Regions from separate parts of the Thauera sp. WH-1 genome, predicted to be linked through region 3. Evidence: predicted binding sites of a transcription regulator. Region 3 holds the regulator's gene; each other region holds the start of a gene.
The links. Region 3 encodes sigma-54, which starts transcription at its own class of promoters, with help from an activator protein. Its sites were predicted from a motif close to TGGCACGCTTNCTGCTNA; they were not measured.
Positions count from the first base shown of each region.

Region 1: a site for sigma-54 is predicted at 2,349-2,366, ahead of nirB (nitrite reductase large subunit NirB). Genes of this name have one in related genera too.
Region 2: a site for sigma-54 is predicted at 2,811-2,828, ahead of ACMV5O_RS16240 (TorF family putative porin). Genes of this name have one in related genera too.

Region 1 covers NZ_JBLQGP010000011.1:130,126-137,530, reverse strand. Annotated here, with positions in the region: gene pqqD (pyrroloquinoline quinone biosynthesis peptide chaperone PqqD) at 1-113, opposite strand, end outside; gene pqqA (pyrroloquinoline quinone precursor peptide PqqA) at 176-250, opposite strand; gene bluB (5,6-dimethylbenzimidazole synthase) at 430-1,230, opposite strand; cobalamin riboswitch at 1,279-1,473, opposite strand; gene ACMV5O_RS12485 (DUF924 family protein) at 1,585-2,184, opposite strand; gene nirB (nitrite reductase large subunit NirB) at 2,573-5,104, shown strand; gene nirD (nitrite reductase small subunit NirD) at 5,125-5,463, shown strand; gene rlmB (23S rRNA (guanosine(2251)-2'-O)-methyltransferase RlmB) at 5,471-6,223, opposite strand; gene rnr (ribonuclease R) at 6,216-7,405, opposite strand, start outside.
Region 2 covers NZ_JBLQGP010000018.1:24,965-32,369, forward strand. Annotated here, with positions in the region: gene ACMV5O_RS16225 (ankyrin repeat domain-containing protein) at 1-49, shown strand, start outside; gene ACMV5O_RS16230 (ammonium transporter) at 261-1,580, opposite strand; gene glnK (P-II family nitrogen regulator) at 1,593-1,931, opposite strand; gene ACMV5O_RS16240 (TorF family putative porin) at 2,002-2,766, opposite strand; gene ACMV5O_RS16245 (accessory factor UbiK family protein) at 3,041-3,307, shown strand; gene ACMV5O_RS16250 (YifB family Mg chelatase-like AAA ATPase) at 3,409-4,911, shown strand; gene ACMV5O_RS16255 (multidrug effflux MFS transporter) at 5,056-6,246, shown strand; gene ACMV5O_RS16260 (rhodanese-like domain-containing protein) at 6,289-6,681, opposite strand; gene ACMV5O_RS16265 (ABC transporter ATP-binding protein) at 6,909-7,405, shown strand, end outside.
Region 3 covers NZ_JBLQGP010000004.1:63,301-70,705, reverse strand. Annotated here, with positions in the region: gene recA (recombinase RecA) at 1-161, shown strand, start outside; gene recX (recombination regulator RecX) at 181-630, shown strand; gene lptB (LPS export ABC transporter ATP-binding protein) at 617-1,339, shown strand; gene ACMV5O_RS05900 (RNA polymerase factor sigma-54) at 1,362-2,843, shown strand; gene hpf (ribosome hibernation-promoting factor, HPF/YfiA family) at 2,861-3,184, shown strand; gene ptsN (PTS IIA-like nitrogen regulatory protein PtsN) at 3,321-3,806, shown strand; gene hprK (HPr(Ser) kinase/phosphatase) at 3,775-4,734, shown strand; gene ACMV5O_RS05880 (AsmA family protein) at 4,731-6,848, shown strand; gene ilvA (threonine ammonia-lyase, biosynthetic) at 6,754-7,405, shown strand, end outside.

The DNA of each region.
Region 1 (7,405 bases), on a different contig from region 3:
GGGTAGAGCAGGACGTGCGAGTCCTGCGTCGGCTCCCAGCGGAACAGGTACATCGGGTTGAGCGCGTAGCGCTCGTCCGCGTCGGGCGGGTTCGGGGTCGCGGTGGCGGTCATGCGGGCCTCGGCTGCGGGTTGGCAGGCCCCGGTCCGCCCGCGGGCGGCCGGGCTCGCAGGCGTCAGCGCACGTAGACGTAGGCGGTGACTTCGAAGCCGAGACGGATGTCGCAATACGCGGGGTCGGTCCACTGCATGATGGGTCTCCTCTGGAATGATGGTGGGCGAACCGGCGCGGCGGCCGGTTCGTGGCCATCATCGCCTGCGAGCCGCGCAGCGGGATCCGCAGAATCGGGGTTGGGCCATCGGCAGGATCGCGAGCCCGCGCTCGCGGAAATCATGATTCTTCAGCAAGCTGCACCGGCGTTGACCTGGGTCAACGCGCGATAGGCTGCACCTGGCGGATCGCCTCGGCCAGTTGCTCGCCGGCAGCGTCGGCCGGCCCGCGCCAGCCATCGAAGTGCAGCAGCTCGGTCAGCGGCATGCGCTTCAACCAGCCGGCGCTCTCCAGCTCCGGGCGGGCGTGAAAGTCCTTCACGTAGCCGATGCACAGGTAGGCGATCGGGATGATCTCGGGCGGGATGCCAAGCGCCTCGCGCAGCGCCTGCTCATGCAGGATGCTGACCCAGCCCACGCCGAGGTTCTCGGCGCGCGCGGCGAGCCACAGGTTCTGCACCGCGCACACCGCGCTATAGATGTCCATCGCGCCGATATGGGTGCGGCCGATCACCACCGGGCCGTGGCGGCGGCGGTCGCAGGTGATGCACAGGTTGAGCGGCGACTCGAGGATGCCCTCGAGCTTGAGATTGCGGTAGGTGGCGCGCTTGCCCGCGTCGAACATCTGCTCGGCTTCGGCATGGGCGGCGAGGAAATCGGCGTGGATCCGCGCGCGCACCTCGCGCGAACGCACGAGGATGAAGTCCCACGGCTGCATGAAGCCGACCGAGGGCGCGTGATGGGCGGCGGTGAGCACGCGCGCAAGCACCGCGTCGGGAATCGGGTCGGGGCGGAATTCGCCGCGCACGTCGCGGCGGGTGTGGATGGCGCGGTGCACCGCGTCGCGCTCGGCGGCACTGAACTGCGGGTCGGTCTGGAAACGGGTAGGCGCGTCGTTCTCGAAACGCTCACGCGCGTTGTCGCACAGCGGCGCGAAATGCGCCTGCGTCGGGCTGCTCATGAAGTATTCCCCTTGTCGTCGAGCAGGAGACAGCCGCCGACCAGGCGGCTGTGCAGAACACTTCGAGGCCGGTCTTCCGGCTACGGATCCTCTCGTCCGGGCGCCTTCCCGGTCCTTGCGGACCAGTGGCTGGGCGAACCTTGCCCGGACAATCCCCTTCACGGCGCTGGGCGCGCGGCGGATTGGCACCGCCTTCCCGATTCTCCCGCGCTGATCGCGGGCACCCCGAAGCAATACAGGGCGGATTCTAGCGGGAGCGCCGCCCGGCGGGTCGGATTCGTGGCGCAGTGCCCACCCCACGCTCCACCCCACACCGCCCCTTGCCGCGCGTGGCCGACGCCTGCCGGTGCGGGCTCAGAAGGACGAGCCGGGCTGCTGCAGGAAGGCGGCTTCGTCCGGGCTCGTCTCGCGCCCCAGCGCGGCATTGCGGTGCGGAAAGCGTCCGAAGCGCTCGATGACGGCCAGGTGGCGGCGGGCGTAGTCGACATAGCCGTCGAAGCTGGCCTTGGCGTGCGCCGGCACGCTGGCGGCGAGCTGGTCGAACAGGCGCACGGCTTCACGCTGGTCGCCCAGGTCCTCGGAATGTTCCAGCGGCAGGTAGATGAAGACCCGCTCGACCGCGCGCAGCGCCGTGTCCAGCCCGAGACGCAAGCTCTCCTTCGCCCAGCGCAGGGCCAGCACGTCGAAGGCGAAGGCCGCCGCCTCGCCGCGCCAGATGTTGCGCGGAAACTGGTCGGTCAGCAGGATCAACGCCAGCCGCCCGCGCGCATCCCTGAGCCAGGCGTCGAGTTCGCCACCCGCCGCGCGCGCGACCCAGGGCGCGAAGCGCTGCCTGATCTGCGCATCGACGTCGGCCTGCTTGCGCCACCACAGCGCCGACTGTTGCGCAATCACCGCATCGTCATCGGCGGCGGTACCGAACCAGAAGGCGTGGATCGTATCCGGGGTTTCCATGCGGGCCTCCCAGGGCCGAAGGCGAGGACTGGAAGCATAGCCCACGTGCGCGGCGGCCTGCATTCGCACCACCCTGGTGAGCAGCGGCACCGTTGCGGTGCATCATTTGCCCCCGAGTGCGCGCCGCCAGGGCGAGAACGGCCTGATCCAGGGCATCTGCACCCTGGCACGGTCCCTGCTTTACTGACCCATACCTGCGCCAGCGACGACGCGACGCAGGGCAGCCTCCGCCAACGCCGGTGGGGGCCGGTGGCTCGCGATGCGCGATCCGCCGGCCAATTCCAACCGATGTCGAACCGCGTCCTGCGGGGGCCGTCATGCTTGAGCCGGGCAAGCCCGTGCCCAGGTGTCACCAGGCCGTACGCAGGGCCGAATGAGTGATACCAGCATGAAGATCGTTCTCGTTGGCCATGGCATGGTCGGCCACAAGTTCCTCGAGGAGCTCCGCCAGCTGCAGATCCCCGCTGCGGAGGTCACCGTCCTGTGCGAGGAGCCACGGATGGCCTACGACCGTGTGCACCTGTCCGAATTCTTCGCCGGCAAGACGGCGGAAGACCTCTCGCTGGTCGCGCCCGGCTTCTTCGACGAAGCAGGCTTCACGCTGCGCCTCGGCAGCCGCGCGGCGGCCATTGACCGCCGTGCGCGCACGGTGACGACGCAGGACGGCGTCACCCTGCCCTACGACAAGCTGGTGCTGGCCACCGGCTCCTACCCCTTCGTGCCGCCGGTCAAGGGCAGCGAGCGCGAACACTGCTTCGTCTATCGCACCATCGAGGACCTCGAGGCGATGAAGGCGGCCGGCGCGACCTCGCGCAAGGGCGTCGTCGTCGGCGGCGGGCTGCTCGGCCTGGAGTGCGCCAAGGCGCTGCGCGACCTCGGCCTCGAGACCCATGTCGTCGAGTTCGCCCCGCGCCTGATGGCGGTGCAGGTGGACGACGAAGGCGGCCGCATCCTGCGCAGCAAGATCGAGGCTCTGGGTGTGCAGGTGCACACCGAGCGCAACACGGTCGAGATCACCGACGGCCGCAGCGCCCGCCACCGCATGGTGTTTGCCGACGGCACCCACCTGGAAACCGACATGATCGTGTTCTCCGCCGGCATCCGTCCGCGCGACGAGCTGGCGCGCCAGAACGCGCTGGCGGTCGGCGCCCGCGGCGGCATCGCGGTCGACGACCACTGCCGCACCAGCGATCCGGCCATCCTCGCGATCGGCGAGTGCGCGGCCTGGCGCGACCAGACCTTCGGCCTGGTGGCGCCCGGCTACGACATGGCGCGCATCGCCGCCCGCCAGCTGGCCGGTGATGCCCAGGCCGCGTTTGGCGGCGCCGACATGAGCACCAAGCTCAAGCTGATGGGCGTCGATGTGGCCAGCATCGGCGACGCCCACGGCAGGACGCCGGGCTGCCGCAGCTTCCGCTACGCCGACGAGTGCAAGCAGATCTACAAGAAGATCGTCGTCAGCGCGGACGGCAAGCGCCTGCTCGGCGCGGTGCTGGTCGGCAATGCCGACGAGTACGGCACGCTGCTGCAGATGGCGCTCAACGGCCTCGCGCTGCCGGCCGACCCCGAGTTCCTGATCCTGCCCGCCGGCGACGGCAAGGCCAGGCCCGGCCTCGGTGCCGACGCCCTGCCCGAGTCCGCCCAGATCTGCTCGTGCAACAACGTCAGCAAGGGCCAGATCTGCGCCGCGGTGGGCGACGGCGCCACCACCATCGGCGCGCTCAAGGCCTGCACCAAGGCCGGTGCCAGCTGTGGCGGCTGCGTGCCGCTGGTGACGCAGATCATGAACGCCGAGCTGGCCCGCCTCGGCATGACGGTCACCCGCCACCTGTGCGAGCACTTCCCCTACTCGCGCCAGGAGCTCTACCACCTGGTCCGTGTCGGCGAGATCAAGACTTTTGAGGACCTGCTCGCGCGCCACGGCCAGGGCCTGGGCTGCGACATCTGCAAGCCGACGGCGGCCTCGATCTTCGCCTCGTGCTGGAACGACTTCGTGCTCAAGGGCGAGCTTGCCAGCCTGCAGGACAGCAACGACTACTTCCTCGGCAACATCCAGAAGGACGGCACCTACTCGGTGGTGCCGCGCATGCCCGGCGGCGAAGTGACCCCGGAGGGGCTGATCGCGGTCGGCCAGGTGGCGAAGAAGTACGGCCTGTACACCAAGATCACCGGCGGCCAGCGGGTGGACCTGTTCGGCGCCCGCGTCGAGCAGCTCCCTGCGATCTGGGAAGAGCTGATCGCCGCCGGCTTCGAGTCCGGCCATGCCTACGGCAAGGCGCTGCGCACGGTCAAGAGCTGCGTCGGCAGCACCTGGTGCCGCTACGGCGTGGATGACTCGGTGGGCCTGGCGATCGAACTCGAGAACCGCTACAAGGGCCTGCGCGCGCCGCACAAGATCAAGTTCGGCGTCTCCGGCTGCACGCGCGAATGCGCCGAGGCCCAGGGCAAGGACGTCGGCATCATCGCCACCGAGCGCGGCTGGAACCTCTACGTGTGCGGCAACGGCGGCATGAAGCCGCGCCATGCCGAGCTGATCGCCGCCGACCTCGACAAGGCCGCCCTGGTGCGCCTGATCGACCGCTTCCTGATGTTCTACGTGCGCACCGCCGACCGCCTGCAGCGCACCAGCACCTGGCGCGACAACCTGGAAGGCGGCCTCGACTACCTGAAGGCCGTGCTGATCGACGATTCGCTGGGCATCTGCAGCGAGCTCGAGCAGCAGATGCAGCACGTGGTCGACACCTACCAGTGCGAATGGAAGACCGCGATCACCGACCCCGAGGTGCGCAAGCGCTTCCGCACCTTCATCAACGACCCGCGCGCCGACCAGCGTATCGTCTTCGTCGAGGAGCGCGGACAGATCCGCCCGGCACGCGCCGAAGAGCACCCGGCCGTCGAGAGCGCCGAGGTGGAAGCATGAGCCCCGCGAGGAGAGCCCCCATGAGCAGCGAAGAACTGAAGTGGACCGCCGTGTGCAAGCTCGGCGACATCCTGCCCGGCACCGGCGTGTGCGCGCTGGTGGAGGACCGCCACGTCGCCGTGTTCCGCATCGGCGACAGCAGCGTCCATGCCATCGACAACATCGACCCGCGCTCGGGCGCCAGCGTGCTGTCGCGTGGCCTGGTCGGCAACCTCGGCGAGCATCTGGTCGTCGCCTCGCCGCTGTACAAGAACCACTTCGACCTGCGCACCGGGGCCTGCCTCGAGGCGCCGGAGCATTCGGTGCGCGCGCACCGGGCCAAGCTGCGCGGCGACGAGGTGTGGGTCGCGCTGGCCTGACGCGGCCTCAGCCGCGCTGGCGGCGGGCCTCGAACAGACAGATGCCGCTCGCCACCGAGACGTTGAGGCTCTCGACGCTGCCGTGCATCGGGATGCGCGCGAGCTCGTCGCAGGTGTCGCGGGTGAGCCGGCGCAGGCCGTCGCCTTCGGCGCCGAGCACCCAGGCGACCGGCACCTTCTGGTCGATGTCGTAGAGCGTCTTGGCGGCCTCGCCGGCGGCGCCGACCACCCACACGCCGGCTTCCTGCAATTCGCGCAGCGCGCGCGCGAGGTTGGTGACGGTGATGTAGGGCACGGTGTCGGCGGCGCCGCTGGCAACCTTGACCGCGGTGGCGTTGAGGCCCACCGCGCGGTCCTTGGGCGCGACCACCGCATGCGCGCCGGCGGCGTCGGCCACGCGCAGGCAGGCGCCGAGGTTGTGCGGGTCCTGCACGCCGTCGAGCACCAGGATCAGCGCGTTCTCGTCCAGGCTGTCGAGCACGTCGGCGAGCTTGATGTCGCGCCGGGTGGCGTCGACCTTGGCGACCACGCCCTGGTGGCGGCGGGTGCCGACCAGGCCGTCGAGCTTGTCGCCCTCGGCCTGGCTGATGCGCACGCCGGCGGCCTCGGCCTGGGCGAGGACCTTCTTCACCCGCGCATCCTTGCGGTCAGCGGAGAAGAAGATCTCCAGCACCGAATCGGGCGCGTGGCGCAGCTTGGCGGAGACGGCATGGAAGCCGTAGATCAGCTTGGTGGGGGTGTGGTCGGGTGCTTTAGCCACGGTCGGAGCCCTTGGGGGTGGTCTTGCGGCGTGCGGGTCGCGGAGCCGCGGTCGGGGGCGCGGATTCTAGCGCTTCGGCTGCGGCTGCGGCGACCGGTTCGGCCGTGGGCTTCTTCGCACGCGCCTTGCGGGGCTTGGGTTCGGCGGCTTCGGAGACGGCCGCGGGCACCTCGACGGCCGGCGTGACGGCAGACTTCTTCGCGCGTGCGGCGCGCGACTTGGGCGCAACCGACTCGGGGACAAGGACCGGCAACTCGACGACCGGCGCAGGCGCGACCTCGGTCACGGGCTCGACAGCAGCCTTCTTCGCACGCTTGCGGGGCGCCTTGGGCGCCACCACTTCCGCTGCAGCAGGCGGCGTCTCGACGACGGGCGCGGGCACCGCCTCGACGGCCGCGTCGGCGACCGGCTTCTGCGCGCGCTTGCTGCGCGACTTCGCCTTGGCGGGCTCCGCAGCGGAGACCGGCGACTGCACGGTCGGGGCCTCGATGGGCAGCACGGGCGCAGGGTCGACCACCGGCTCGGCCGCGGCCTTCTTCGCGCGCGGCTTGCGCGCTTTCTTGCCCTCTGCCGGCGCCGCAGCCGCGGCTGGCACTTCGGCGGGCTGCGCAGGTGCCTTCGGCGTGCGCGGCAGCGGCCCTTCGATGAGGCGGAAGTCGATCTTGTTGGTCGCCATGTCGACCCGCACGAGCTGCACCTTGACCCGATCCGACAGGCGGAACTGCTTGCCGGTGCGCTCGCCCAGCAGCGCATGGCGCATCTCGTCGAAGTGGAAGTAGTCGCTGCCCAGATCCGAGATGTGCAGCAGGCCCTCGATGAAGATGTCGTCGAGGGCGACGAACAGACCGAAGGGCACGACCGCCGACACGCTGCCGGTGAATTCCTCGCCGACGCGGTCCTGCATGAAGTAGCACTTGAGGAAGGCGACCACGTCGCGGGTGGCCTCGTCGGCGCGGCGCTCGGTCATCGAGCAGTGCAGGCCGATCTGCTCCCAGTCGCCGGGGCGGTATTGCTCGCCGCCGAGCGCGGCCTTGATGCCGCGGTGGATCAGCAGGTCGGGATAGCGCCGGATCGGCGAGGTGAAGTGGGTATAGGATTCGTAGGCGAGCCCGAAGTGGCCGACATTGTCCGGGCTGTACATCGCCTGCTTGAGCGAGCGCAGCATCACGGTCTGCAGCAGCT
Region 2 (7,405 bases), on a different contig from region 3:
CCGTCGCGAGATCGAAGCGCGCCACGCGGCGGAGAAGGGAGAAAAGTAGTCAGCGGGGCGGCACCGCGAGGAAGCCCTAAGCCGCCGTGTGGGCCAGTATCCGCGCAGGTCGCGTGTTCAGGCGGCCCAGATGCCCACATGCCGGGCTTCGGCCACGAGCTCCGCCAGGTTACGCGAAGAACCAAAAAATACGGCGCCCCGCAGGGCGCCGTTCGAAACAGGACCGCAGGAGCACGGTCCCGCAGGTGCTTGAGGGGCGATTACACGCGGTAGGCCGATTCGCCGTGCGCGGTGATGTCGAGGCCTTCGCGCTCTTCCTCTTCCGGCACCCGCAGGCCGACGAGCAGGTCGGCGATCTTGTAGGCGATGAAGGCCACCACCGCCGACCAGATGATGGTCACGATCACGCTCCAGGTCTGGATCCACACCTGGGCACCCATGGCGAAGTCTTCGCCGCCGGTGCCGCCCAGCGACGGGGCCGCGAAGACGCCGGTGAGGATGGCACCGACGATGCCGCCCACGCCATGCACGCCGAACACGTCGAGCGCGTCGTCCGCCCCCAGCATGTGCTTGAGGCCATTGACGCCCCACAGGCAGATGAAGCCGGACAGCAGGCCGATGATGATGGCGCCCATCGGGCCGACCGAGCCGCAGGCCGGGGTGATGGCAACCAGGCCGGCGACCGCACCCGAGGCCGCACCCAGCATCGAGGGCTTGCCCTTGATCAGCGCTTCGCCCAGCGACCAGGCCAGCACCGCGGCGGCGGTGGCGAACAAGGTGTTGATGAAGGCCAGTGCCGCGCCCGAGGTGGCCTCGAGGTTGGAGCCGGCGTTGAAGCCGAACCAGCCCACCCACAGCAGCGAGGCCCCGACCATGGTCAGCGTCAGGCTGTGCGGCGCCATCGATTCGCGACCGAAGCCGATGCGCTTGCCCACCATGTAGGCGCCCACCAGGCCGGCGATACCGGCGTTGATGTGCACCACGGTGCCGCCGGCGAAGTCGAGCGCGCCGTCCTCGAGCAGGTAGCCGCCCGGGCCCCACACCATGTGGCAGATCGGCAGGTAGCAGAAGGTGAACCAGATCACCGAGAAGATCAGCACCGCGGAGAACTTCATGCGCTCGGCGAAGGCGCCGACGATGAGCGCCCCGGTGATGCCGGCAAAGGTGGCCTGGAAGGCGATGAAGGCGAACTCGGGCAGCTTCACGGTCTCGGTGAAGGTGTCGGCGAGCGAGTCGATGGTGACGCCGGACAGGAAGACCTTGTCGAGCGAGCCGATGAAGGGTGTGGCCTCGGTGAAGGCCAGGCTGTAGCCGTAGATCGCGAACAACAGGGCGTTGAGCGAGAACACGGTCATCACCTGCATCAGCACCGATAGCATGTTCTTGGCGCGCACCAGGCCGCCGTAGAACAGTGCCAGGCCGGGCAGGGCCATCATCAGCACGAGCAGGGTCGCGGTCATGATCCAGGCCACGTCGCCCTTGTTGACCTCGACTGCGGCCTCGACCGCCTCCTGGGCGAAGGCGCCGCCCGACGCGCCGGCGAGCAGCAGTGCCGGCAGGAATGCAAAGTGTCTTTTCATTTTCGTTCTCCCTTACAACGCGTCCGAGCCGGTCTCACCGGTGCGGATGCGGATGGCCTGTTCCAGATCGAAGACGAAGATCTTGCCGTCGCCGATCTTGCCGGTGGCGGCGGACTTCTCGATGGCCTCGATGGCCTGGTCGAGGAGGTCGTCGGAGACGGCGGCTTCGACCTTGACCTTGGGCAGGAAGTCGACGACGTATTCGGCGCCGCGATAGAGCTCGGTGTGGCCCTTCTGGCGGCCGAAGCCCTTGACCTCGGTGACGGTGATGCCCTGTACGCCGATCGCGGACAGCGCCTCGCGCACTTCGTCGAGCTTGAAGGGCTTGATGATGGCGGCGATGAATTTCATGGTTGGTCCACCTCTGTGAAGTTGGCTTGCACCCGGCTCATCCGCGGATGAGCCGGGACATCGTGAAGGCTCAGAATTCCTTGCTGAAGGACAGCACGTAGTGATCGCCCGCTGCGTTCTTACCGTTGCTGCCGAAGCAGTAGGGCTGGCTCAGCGCGCAGCTGCCGTCGGCATCGGAGTCGGAGTAGTTGAAGGCGACCGTGCCGAAGCCGACGTCCTTGCTGATGCCCAGACCCCAGTCCGTGTACGAGGCGTCGCTGTTGCGACGGATGCGCTGGTGGCCGACGTGGGCCGACAGCGACCAGGTCGGTGCGATCTCGTATTCGGCGTTGAGCTCGACATAGTTGCTATTGCGGGTCTTCTCGCCGTTCGTGCCGGTCCAGCCGAACAGGTGCTTGGAGATCGCGTGCGAGTACTTCACCTCGAGGAACTCCCAGCCCAGCGCCAGGTACAGCTCGGTGGAGTCCGGCGACGGCGTGCCGGCGATCTTGTCGCCCGGGTAGTAGTACTGGAGCACACCGACGTCGTAGGACAGCGGACCGGCCTCGCCGGCATAGCCGGCATAGAGGTCGAGCTCGAGGCTGTTGTTGGTCTTGGCGATGTCATCCACCCAGCCCACGTTCGAGCCCCAGGTGCCGATGTACAGGCCGCTCTCGTGGGCGTAGTCGAGGCCGCCCTGCAGCGCCGCCTTGCCCTGCGACTGGCTGATGCCGCGGAAGACGTAGTCGGTGGTGAGGGTGAGGTTGGCGCTGATCGGGCCGTCGGCGTGAGCGGTGCCTGCCACGGGCAGGGCGGCGGCGACGGTGAGGGCGGTAGCGAGAAGGGTCTTGCCCATGGTGAGCTCCTGACGGGTGGTTTAGAGTTTTTGACGGGTATCCCTAAGCAGGGTGTGTGCCAGCTTCCTAAAAGCCTTGTCCAGCAAGGCTTCCGAGGCCTGCGATGCACGCGCACGGGGGGCGTTTGCTGCACTGCCGCACGATTTCATGCACGAGAATGGCCCTCCATGCACCAGTCTGGTGCGTCGCACGGTAGGGGGCAGGCCTGTTTCTGGTGCATCGGGGGCGGCGTGCTAGACTTCGCCGCATCCACAACCCTTGCCGCAAGCCACCATGAGCACTCCACGCATCCTCGACGAGATCGGCGCCAAGCTGTCCGAACTGGCCGCCAACAGCCCGGTCCGGGACATTGAAAAGAACGCCAAGGCCCTGCTCGGCGGCGCCCTGGGTAAGCTCGACCTGGTCACGCGCGAGGAATTCGAGGTCCAGCGCGAGGTGCTGGCGCATACGCGCAAGAAGCTCGCCGAACTCGAGGCGCGCGTGGCGGAGCTCGAGCGCCTGCTCGCCGAGGACGCCGACCGGACCGACCGCAGCGACTGAGTCGCGTACGCCGGGCAGGCGTGTCCGCGCTGCCCGGCTTATCCTTTTGTCATTACTGCGTTCTCCGCTAGACTGGCGTCCCGCCTGCTCAGGAGAACCGCATGTCCCTCGCGCTCGTGCGCAGCCGCGCACTTGCCGGCCTCGATGCGCCCGAGGTCACGGTCGAAGTACACCTGGCGAACGGCCTGCCTGCCTTCAGCCTGGTCGGCCTGCCCGACACCGAGGTGCGCGAGGCGCGCGATCGCGTGCGGGCGGCGATCCAGACCTCGCAGTTCGAATTCCCCCAGCGCCGCATCACGGTCAACCTGGCACCCGCCGACCTGCCCAAGGAGGGTGGGCGCTTCGATCTCGCCATCGCCGTCGGCATCCTGGTTGCGTCCGGGCAGGTGGCGGGGCAGGGCCTGGAAGCGGCGGAGTTCTGCGGCGAGCTGTCGCTGACCGGTGATCTGCGCGCGGTGCGTGGCGTGCTCGCGGTGGCGCTTGCCGCCGCGCGTGGCGGCCGGGCACTGGTGCTGCCTGCCGACAACGCCGCCGAGGCGGCGCTCGCCTCGGGCGCACGGGTGTTGCCGGCCGCCAGCCTGCTCGCCGTGTGCGCCCACCTCAATGGCCATGTGGCACTGCCGGTGCAGCCGGCCGCCGCCCTGCAGCCCGCTGCGCGGGCGGGCGTGCCCGACCTGGCTGACGTGCGCGGCCAGCTGCAGGCGCGTCGCGCGCTCGAGGTGGCGGCGGCCGGTGCGCACTCGATCATGATGTTCGGCCCGCCCGGCACCGGAAAATCCATGCTCGCGCAGCGCCTGCCGGGCCTGCTGCCGACAATGAGCGAGGACGAGGCGGTCGAGAGCGCGGCGCTGTTCTCGCTCGAAGGCCGCTTCGATCCGGCGCACTGGCGCCAGCGGCCATTTCGTGCGCCCCACCATTCGGCCTCGGCCGCGGCGCTGGTGGGCGGCGGGGCGACGCCGCGGCCGGGCGAGATCTCGCTGGCGAACCACGGCGTGCTGTTCCTCGACGAACTGCCCGAGTTCGACCGCCGCGTGCTCGAGGCCTTGCGCGAGCCGCTCGAGACCGGCGCGGTCACCGTGTCGCGGGTGCGTCGGCGCGCGGAATTCCCAGCCCGCTTCCAGCTCGTGGCGGCGATGAACCCCTGCCCTTGCGGTTACGCCGGCCATCCGACGCGGCGCTGCGTGTGCTCGCCGGAGCAGGTGGCGCGCTATCGCGGGCGGGTGTCGGGGCCGCTGCTCGACCGCATCGATCTGGTCGTCGAAGTACCCGCGCTGGCCCATGAGGAGTTGGTCGCGGCGGCGCCCGGCGAGGGCTCGGAGGCCGTGCGCCAGCGCGTGGAGGCGGCGCGTGCGATCCAGCTCGAGCGCCAGGGGGTGGTCAATGCGCGGCTCGAGGCGGGCCAGGTCGACCGCCACTGCACACCGGATACGGCGGGCGCGGCCCTGCTCAAGCAGGCAATGGCGCGGCTCAACCTGTCGGCGCGCGCCTATCACCGCATCCTGCGGGTGGCGCGCACGCTGGCCGACCTGGCCGGCGCCGCCCGGCCCGGCGCGGCGCAGGTCGCCGAGGCGATCCAATACCGCCGCAGCGTGGACGTGCGTTGAGGGCGGCGCGGCGCGCGCCTTGGGGTAAGCTCGGGGTCGGTCGCGCGCGGCGTTGGCGCTGCATCCGGCTCATGAGCTGGATTCCGGGCCAGGTCTCAACGCCAGCAAGCGCAACAATAACGACAACACCCACCCGCCGCTTCAATGCCCTCCAATTCCTCCTGGCTGCCCTGGCTGCTGGCGGCACTGTCCGCCATCGGCCCGTTCGCGATCGACACCTACCTGCCTGCCTTCCCGCACATTCGTGCGGCGCTCGGGGCGAGCCAGATCGAGGTGCAGCAGACGCTCACCGCCTACATGGGCGCGCTGGCGCTGATGGTGCTGTGGCAGGGCGTGCTCGCCGACCGCTTCGGCCGCCGCCGCATGCTGATCGTGATGACCAGCCTGTTCGCGCTCGCCTCGCTGATCTGTGCGCTGGCGCCGAGCATCGAATGGCTGTGGTTCGGGCGGGCGCTGCAGGGCTTGTGCGGAGGCGCCGGCGTCGTGGTCGGGCGCGCCGTGGTGCGCGACCTGCACGACGGTCCGCAGGCGCAGCGCCTGATGTCGCGCGTGATGCTGATCTTTGCGCTGGCGCCGGCGGTCGCGCCCCTGTTCGGCGCGGCCTTGCTGGCGCTGGCAGGGTGGCGCGCGATCTTCGCCTTTCTCGCGCTGTTCGGCACCCTGCTGGCGTGGATGACCTGGCGCTTCCTGCCCGAGACATTGGCCGCGGAAGATCGCCAGTCGATGCACCCGGCCCACCTGTGGCGCGGCTACCGGGCCATCTTCGGGCGCCTGGCCTTCATGCTGCTCGCGCTGGCGATCGCGTTCAGCTTCAACGGTTTCTTCGTGTACGTGTTGTCGGCGCCGGTGTTCATCCTCGAGCATCTCGGCCTGTCGCAGGCCGGCTTCGTGTGGCTGTTCGGACCGGCGGTGAGCGGCATGATGCTCGGCTCGCTGCTGTCCGAGCGCTTGGCCGGGCGCTGGCGGCCGCGGCGCACCGTCGGCGCGGGCTTCGCGGTGATGCTCGTCGGCGTGGCGCTGAACCTGGCGGTGGCGGCCGGGCTGCCGGCAGGGGTGCCGCAGTCGATCCTGCCGATCGCGGTGTTCAGTTGCGGCATGGCGCTGGCGACGCCGAGCATGAGCCTGCTGGCGCTCGAGCTCTTCCCCGCACGCCGCGGCATGGCTTCGAGCTGTCAGAGCTTCGTGCAGATCGGGCTGAATACGCTCAGCGCCGGTGTGGCGGCGCCCTTGCTGTGGGCCAGCCCGCTCAGCCTGGCAGGCGGCATGGCGGTGTTCCTCGGCTGCGGGCTGCTCGGCTGGGTGCTGTGGCTGGCGCTGGCGGCAGGGCGCCAGTGAGCGTCGATCGCGGCTGACCCGCGCTGCCGGGCGCGGCTGCCCTCAGCACTGCTCCCACGGCAGGCCGTCGTGGCGCCAGCCGTTTACGGTGTTGCGGTGGTGATTGTGGTCGAGCTCGCCCTCGAAGCCGTCGCTGATGTTGTAGACGGCGGTGAAGCCGGCCTGCTCCAGGGCCTCGCCGGCGATGGCCGAGCGATTGCCCGAGCGGCAGATGAGCAGGATCGGCCGATGGCCGCCGTTGCCGGCCAGCTTCTTGATCTCGCCGACGAAGCTCGGATTGATGTCCCAGTCCGGGCCATCGTTCCAGGACACGTGAATCGCGCCCACCGGATGGCCGACGAAGAGGAATTCGATCTCGCTGCGCACGTCGATCAGCAGCGCATCCGGGTCCGACTGCAGCAGCGCGTGCGCTTCCTTGGGGGTGATGTGCTTCATTCTTGTTGGGCTCCAGCTCCTCAGGCGCAGCATTATATTCTGAATAACGGATATGGCCGCGGGGCGCGCATGTTGTGGTTGCCCCTGACTTTGCGCCCCGCGGGCCTTGAGCTAGAGTCCAGCGATGCAGTCAGGGGTGTGACATCGCGGCCGTTGCGACTCGTCAGGGGATCGTGCGACGAACGGCCGTGCCGCAGCCGGCGCGGGTTACGCAAGGGACACGCTTTATGCTGGAAGTGCAAGGCCTGGTCAAAGCCTTCGGCGGCTTTCGCGCCGTCGATGGCTGCACGATGCGGGTGAACAAGGGCGAGATCCTTGGCCTCATCGGCCCCAATGGCGCGGGCAAGACGACGCTGTTCAACCTGATCGCGGGGGCGCTGCAGCCCACCGCGGGCACGATCCGCTTTCTCGGCGAGGACGTCACGCCGCTGTCGACCGATGCGCTGTTCCACAAGGGCCTGGTGCGCACCTTCCAGATTCCGCACGAGTTCCAACGCCTGAGCGCGCTCGAGAACCTGATGATGGTGCCGCCGCAGCAGCCAGGCGAGAACCTGTTCGCCAACTGGCTGGCCTGGGGCAAAGTGTGCGAGGTCGAGGCGGCGGTGCGGCGCAAGGCCGAGGAGACGCTGGCCTTTCTCGAGCTCAGCCATGTCGCGCACGAGCGCGCCGGCAACCTGTCGGGCGGGCAGAAGAAGCTGCTCGAGCTGGGCCGCACGATGATGAC
Region 3 (7,405 bases):
CCTACCAGGGCGACAAGATCGGCCAGGGCAAGGACAACTCGCGCGAGTTCCTGCGCAACAACCCGGCGCTGGCGCGTGAGATCGAGAACAAGGTGCGCGCCGCGGTCGGCCTGCCCGCAATGGCGGTGACGACCACCGCAGCGGCAGCCGCCGAGGCCTGAGCGGGGCCAAGGTACGGCCATGGGCGTCCCCAGCCTGCGCGAGCGCGCGCTCCGTCACCTGGCGCGGCGCGACCACTCGCGCGCCGAACTGGCGCGCAAGCTCGCCACCCACGGCGAGGCGGACGAGATCGACGCCGTGATTGCGCGCATGGGCGAGCTCGGCCTGCAGTCCGACAGCCGCTACGCCGAGGCCTTCGTGCGCGGCAAGGCGGCCCGTTTCGGCGCCGGCCGGCTGCGCAGTGAGCTGGCGCGGCGCGGCATCGAGCGTGACCTGATCGAGCAGGCGATCGAGAACGAATGCGTAGAATCGGAACTGGAACGCGCACGCCAGGTGCTGCGCAGCCGCTTCAGCTCCGCGCCGGCCGACCCGCGCGAATGGGCGCGCCAGGCGCGCTTCCTGCAAACCCGCGGCTTCGCCCCCGAACTGATCCGCAAGCTGCTGAAAGAGCCCTTCGATGAGTCTGCTTAAGGTCGCCGGCCTGCAAAAGCGCTACAAGTCGCGCACCGTGGTGCACGATGTCGGCTTCGAGGTCGACCCGGGCCAGGTGGTCGGCCTGCTCGGCCCCAATGGCGCGGGCAAGACCACCTGTTTCTACATGATCGTCGGCCTGGTGCGTGCCGACGGCGGTCAGATCACGCTCGACGGCACCGATCTCACCCACCTGCCCATCCACGCCCGCGCCCGCCTCGGCCTGTCCTACCTGCCGCAGGAGATGAGCGTGTTCCGCAAGCTCAGCGTGGCCGAGAACATCCGCGCCGTGCTCGAGCTGCGGGGGCTGGAGACGCGACAGATCAACGCCCGCCTGGACGAGCTGCTGCTCGAGCTGGGCATCAACCACCTGCGCAACAACACCGCGGTGTCGCTGTCCGGCGGCGAGCGCCGGCGCTGCGAGATCGCCCGCGCACTGGCGACCGACCCGCGCCTGATCCTGCTCGACGAGCCCTTCGCCGGCGTCGACCCGATCGCGGTCATCGACATCCAGAAGATCATCCGCTTCCTCAAGGAGCGCGGCATCGGCGTGCTGATCACTGACCACAACGTGCGCGAGACCCTGGGGATCTGCGACCGCGCCTACATCATCAGCGAAGGCCGGGTACTGGCCAGCGGCAAGCCGACCGAGATCATCGACAACGAGCGCGTGCGCCAGGTCTACCTCGGCGAGCATTTCCGCCTGTGAGTGCGCACCCACACCGACCACGATGAAACCCAGCCTCCAGCTCAAGCTCTCCCAGCACCTCACGCTGACGCCGCAACTGCAGCAGTCGATCAAGCTGCTGCAGCTGTCGACCATCGAGCTCAACCAGGAGATCGAGCGCTTCCTGCTCGAGAACCCGATGCTCGAACGCGCCGACAGCGATGGGGTGGAGTTCATGCCCCCTGCCGCGCCGGGCAGCCCGCCCGAGCACGAACTGCAGCAACAGCAGCGCCAGGACGAGGCGCGCGAGGCGGCGCCCGACAGCGCCGGCGCCGAGGCCGGCGAACACAGGGAAGGCGGCGAAGGCAGCAGCGAGGACGAGGGCATCGACTGGTCGAACGTGGGCAGCGGCGCCTCGAGCCGCGGCGAGGACGATGACGACGTCGATTACCAGGACCTGCAGGCGGCCGGCGTGTCGTTGCGCGAGCACCTCGACCAGCAGGTCTCGCTGTCGCCGCTGTCGGATCGCGACCGCGCCCTGGTGCGCCTGGTGATCGAGGCGCTCGACGACGACGGCTATCTGCACCAGCCGCTCGAGGAATTGCTCGAGCTGCTGCCCGAGGAGTCCGAGGTCGAGCTCGACGAACTCAGCATCGCCCTGCGCCATGTGCAGAACCTCGAGCCGGCCGGGATCGGCGCGCGCAGCCCGCAGGAATGCCTGTCGCTGCAGTTGCGCACGCTGCCCGCGACCGACACCCGCGCGCTCGCGCTCGAGATCGTCGACAAGCATCTCGAGCTCCTCGCCGAGCGCAACTTCGTCAAGCTCAAGAAACTCACCGGCTGCGACGACGACGCCCTGCGCGCCGCCCACGCCCTGATCTGCAGCCTCGACCCGCACCCGGGGTCGCGCTACTCGAGCGCGGAGACGCGCTACGTGCTGCCCGACGTCGTCGTGCGCAAGCTGCGCGGTCGCTGGACCGTCACCCTCAATCAGGAGGCGATGCCGCGCCTGCGCATCAACCGCCTGTATGCCAGCCTGCTGCAGCAGAACCGCGGCCAGGGGGGTGGGCTCAGCGGCCAGTTGCAGGAGGCACGCTGGCTGATCAAGAACGTCCAGCAGCGCTTCGACACCATCCTGCGGGTGTCTCAGGCCATCGTTGACCAGCAGCGGCAGTTCTTCGATCATGGGGAGGTGGCGATGCGGCCACTCACTCTCCGGGAGATCGCAGACCAGCTCGAGCTGCACGAATCCACCGTATCGCGCGTCACCACGCAAAAATACATGGCGAGCCCGCGCGGTGTATTCGAACTCAAGTATTTCTTCGGCAGTCACGTCGCCACCGATACCGGCGGAGCGGCATCCTCGACGGCGATTCGAGCGCTGATTCGCCAGCTGGTGGATGCAGAAGACAGCAAGAAGCCGCTGTCCGACGCCAAGATTGCAGAAGTTCTGGGCCAGCAGGGTATCGTGGTCGCACGGCGCACGATCGCCAAGTACCGTGAATCCCTCAATATCCCGCCGGTCAGTCTGCGCAAATCCATCTGACAACAACAGGAGTTAACATGAATCTCAACATCACCGGGCGCCATGTCGAAGTCACCCCGGCCATTCGCGACTACGTGACTTCCAAGCTCGATCGCGTCATCCGTCACTTCGACAACGTCACCAGTGTCGCGGTGATCCTCTCGGTCGAGAAGCTCAAGCAGAATGCGGAAGTCACGCTGCACGTGCGCGGCAAGGACATCTTCGTCGAGAGCGACGACGCCGACCTGTATGCCGCCATCGACGCGATGGCCGACAAGCTCGACCGGCAGGTTCAGAAGTACAAGCAGAAGCAGGCCGACCACAACCACGAAACGATCAAGCACCAGGCACCCGAAGTCTGACGCCTTCGTTACCGCCCCGTGTCCGGGGTGTGGTTATAATGCGCGCGTTTTCACGACGCGAGCCCCACTCGCCCCGGACCGTCCAAACGCAGCACCTGACCTAGGCGGTTCAGCTATTGCGCAAGCCTTCCAGCGAATGAGCCTGATATCTCAACTCCTGCCACTTTCCAACGTGGTGGTCGACCTCGACGCCAGCAGCAAGAAGCGCGTCTTCGAGCAGGCGGGCCTGTTGTTCGAGAACAACCAGGGCATCGGTCGCAGCACCGTGTTCGACAGCCTGTTCACCCGCGAACGACTCGGCTCGACCGGGCTTGGTCAAGGCATCGCGATTCCGCACGGCCGCATCAAGGGCCTGAAGGACGCCGCCGGCGCCTTCCTGCGCCTGGCCACACCGGTGCAGTTCGACGCCCCGGACGGGCGTCCGGTGAACATGCTGTTCGTCCTGCTCGTTCCCGAGCAGGCGAACGAAACCCACCTGCAGCTGCTGTCCGAGCTCGCGCAGATGTTCAGCGATCGTGATTTCCGCGAAGCCTTGCTCGACGCACCGGACGCGGCCCACATCCATCAGATGTTCATGAACTGGGGCGCCGATGCGGCAGACCAGCGTCGCGCGGCTGTATGAGGCGTACCGCGACAGCCTGAAGCTGTGCCACCTCAGCGGGCGCCTTGACGCGCGCATCGCGGTGGCCGAAGAACGCATCTGGCCCGCCGATCTGGTGGGCCACCTCAATCTGATCCACCCGACCCGCCTGCAGATCCTCGGTGCCGCCGAACTCGCCTGGGCACGCCGCCAGTCGAACGAGAAGGTCGCGCATCACCTCAACGAAATCCTGTCCGCACGTCCGCCGGCCATCATCGTCGCCGACGCCTGCGAGGTGCCCAACATCGTGCACGGCATCTGCGCCGCACACGATGTCGCCCTCTTCACCACCGATCATCCGGCGGCCAGCGTGATCGACCAGCTTCGCCTCTACCTGTCGCGCGAGCTGGCCGAGAAGGCCTCGCTGCACGGCGTGTTCATGGACGTGCTCGGGCTGGGCGTGCTGATCACCGGCGACTCGGGCGCGGGCAAGTCCGAGCTCGCGCTCGAACTGATCTCACGCGGCCACGGCCTGGTGGCCGACGATGTCGTCGAGCTCTCACGCATCGCGCCCACCGTGCTCGAGGGACGCTGCCCCGAACTGCTGCAGGACTTCATCGAGGTCCGCGGCCTGGGTATCATCAACATCCGCACGATCTTTGGCGAGACCGCCTGCCGGCGCAAGATGCGCCTGCGCCTGATCTGCCACCTCGAGCGCCGCCAGCCCGGCCCGGGCGACCCAACCCGCCTCCCCGTGCAGCAGGAGACGCAGGACATCCTCGGCGTCAAGATCTCGCGCGTGGTGCTGCCGGTCGCCGCCGGGCGCAACCTCGCGGTGCTGCTCGAGGCGGCGGTGCGCTCGACCATTCTTCAATTGCGTGGCATCGACTCGACGCAGGAATTCATTGACCGCCAGATGCGGGCGATGAGCCCGACGGGCGATCGCGACGAGGACGGCGTGCGGCCATGAGCCGTCCGGTCCGCAGCCTGCTGGTCCGCGGCCTGCTGATCCTCATCGCTGCAACCATCCTGCTGCTCGCCGGCCTCGCCGCCTGGCTCAGCTTCAGCTTCGACCCCAACGACCATCGCGCACGCCTGTCCGCGGAGGTGCTGCGCCATACCGGACGCGAGCTCCGGATCGACGGTCAGCTCGGCCTGTCGGTCTACCCTTGGCTGGGTGTCGAGGCCGGCCGCCTGACGCTCGCCGACGCCCCCGGTTTCGGCGACGGCCCCCTGGCCCGCATCGACCGCCTGGAGGCGCGTGCGCGCCTTATTCCGCTGCTGCGGGGCGACCTCGAGATCGACCGCATCGTGATCGACGGGCTAGAGCTCAAGCTCGTGCGCGCCGCCGACGGCCGCACGAACTGGAGCACCCCGCCGGACAAGACCGGCGCGACCACGGACGACGCCCGCCGCGAACCGCGCACACTGGGCGCGGCGGTGTTCGCACTGGGCGGCGTGGACATCCGCTCGGCCCGCCTCACCTGGTCCGACCTGCAGTCTGGCGTGCATTACGCGCTTGACGATGTCGACCTGCAGGCCGGCGAGATCCGCCCCGGCATCGCCTTTCCGCTCGCGCTCGCACTCACGCTGTCCCGTGGCGCGACATCGTCTGCGCCGGCGACGCCGCACACGCGCTTCGAGCTTGACACCCAGGCCCGCTTCGACCCCGCACGCGACACGCTCAATCTGTCCGGCCTGGCGCTGAACCTGGCCGCCGAAGCGGCGGAGCTACCCGGCGGCCGGCTTCATGCCAGCCTGCGCGCGGACGTCGATGCCGACCTCGGCGCCGGCATGCTGAACGTGACCGGCCTGACCGTCGACACCCTCGGCCTGCACGCGACGGGCCAGATCGAGGCCCGCGCGCTGCATGATGCGCCTCGCTTCGGCGGGCGCATCAAGGTGGCAGCCTTCGACCCGCGCAGCACGCTCGACGCCCTCGGTATCGAGCGTCCGCCCACCGCCGACCCCGCCGTGCTCGCCCGCGCCCAGCTCGAGGCCGAGTTCGACGCCACTGCGACGCTGCTCGAGCTCCGTAGCCTGTCCGCCGTCCTCGACGACACCCGGATCGAGGGCGAGCTGGCCATCACCGACTTTGCGCGCCGGGCGCTGCGCTTCGAGCTCAAGGCCGACGGCATCGAGCTCGACCGTTACCTGCCGCCCGGCCAGCCGGCCACGGCGGTATCGCCCGGCGCTGCCGCGGCGGGTGCCGAGCCGTCGACGCTGAAGTCACTCACCGCCGCGGGCCGCCTGCGCGTGGGCCAGCTCAGCGTTGCCGGACTGACACTGAGCGAACTCGACCTCAGCCTCGACGCCGACGGTGGTCTGCTACGCCTCGAGCCGCTGTCGGCGAGCCTGTACGGGGGGCGTTACGCCGGCAAGGTGCAGTTCGACACCCGCCGCAGCCCGGCCCGCCTGTCGCTTGACGAGTCGCTGCGCGGCGTCCAGCTCGCACCGCTGCTGCGCGACCTCACCGGCAAGGCGGAACGCATCAGCGGTCGCGCCGACGTGCGCGCGCGCCTACAGGCCGACGCCGATAGCGCCGACAGCCTCAGGCGCAGCCTGGCCGGCCAGGCCGAGATTCGTGTCGCCGACGGTGCCGTCAAGGGCGTGAATGTGGCGCAGCTGATGCGCGAAGCCTCGGCCCGCCTGCGCGGCCAGCCTGCACCGGCCGCCGGCGGGCCGAACCAGACCGACTTCACCGCGCTCAGCGCGACACTGAAGATCGCCGCCGGCGTGATCCGCAACGACGACCTCGACCTGCGCTCGCCCCTGCTGCGCCTCGGCGGCAACGGCAGCGCGAGCTTGGTCAGCGAGACCATCGACTACCGCCTGCGTGCCAGCCTGGTCGCCACCCTGACCGGCCAGGGCGGCGAGGATCTCGGCAACCTGCGCGGCCTCACCGTGCCGATCCGCATCACCGGCCCCTTTGCCGAGCCGGCCTTCGCCCTCGACATCGAGGCCCTGGTCAGCGACAGCCTGCGCGACCGTGCGCGCGAGAAGGTCGAGGAACGCATCCGCGAGCGTATCCCCGAGAACCTGCAGGAGCGCCTGCGCGGCGGCCTGCGCGACCTGTTGCGCTAATGCGCCCGCCCGCGCAGGGCCTCCCCCGCCAGGGGCCACAAGGACGCGCACTTGCCGCCCGGCGCATGCGACTGTTACCCTCAGCCGCTTTGCAGCAGCGCACGCGCCGGCCATGACCACCCCCACGGATTACCTCGAACGCATCCTCAACGCGCAGGTGTACGACGTCGCTGTCGAGACCCCGCTCGACCTCGCCAGCAACCTGTCGGCGCGCACGCACAACCGACTCTTCCTCAAGCGCGAGGACATGCAGCCGGTGTTCAGCTTCAAGATCCGCGGCGCCTACAACAAGATGGCCAAGCTCTCGCCGCAGGCCCTCAAGCGAGGCGTGATCTGCGCCTCGGCCGGCAACCACGCCCAGGGCGTGGCGCTGTCGGCGGCCAAGCTTGGCGTGCGCGCGGTGATCGTGATGCCGAGCACCACGCCGGCGATCAAGATCGACGCGGTGAAGGCGCGCGGCGGCGAGGTGGTGCTCGCCGGCGAGTCCTATTCCGACGCCTACGCCCACGCCCTCGAGCTTGAGAAGGCCGAGAAGCTGACCTTCGTGCACCCCTTCG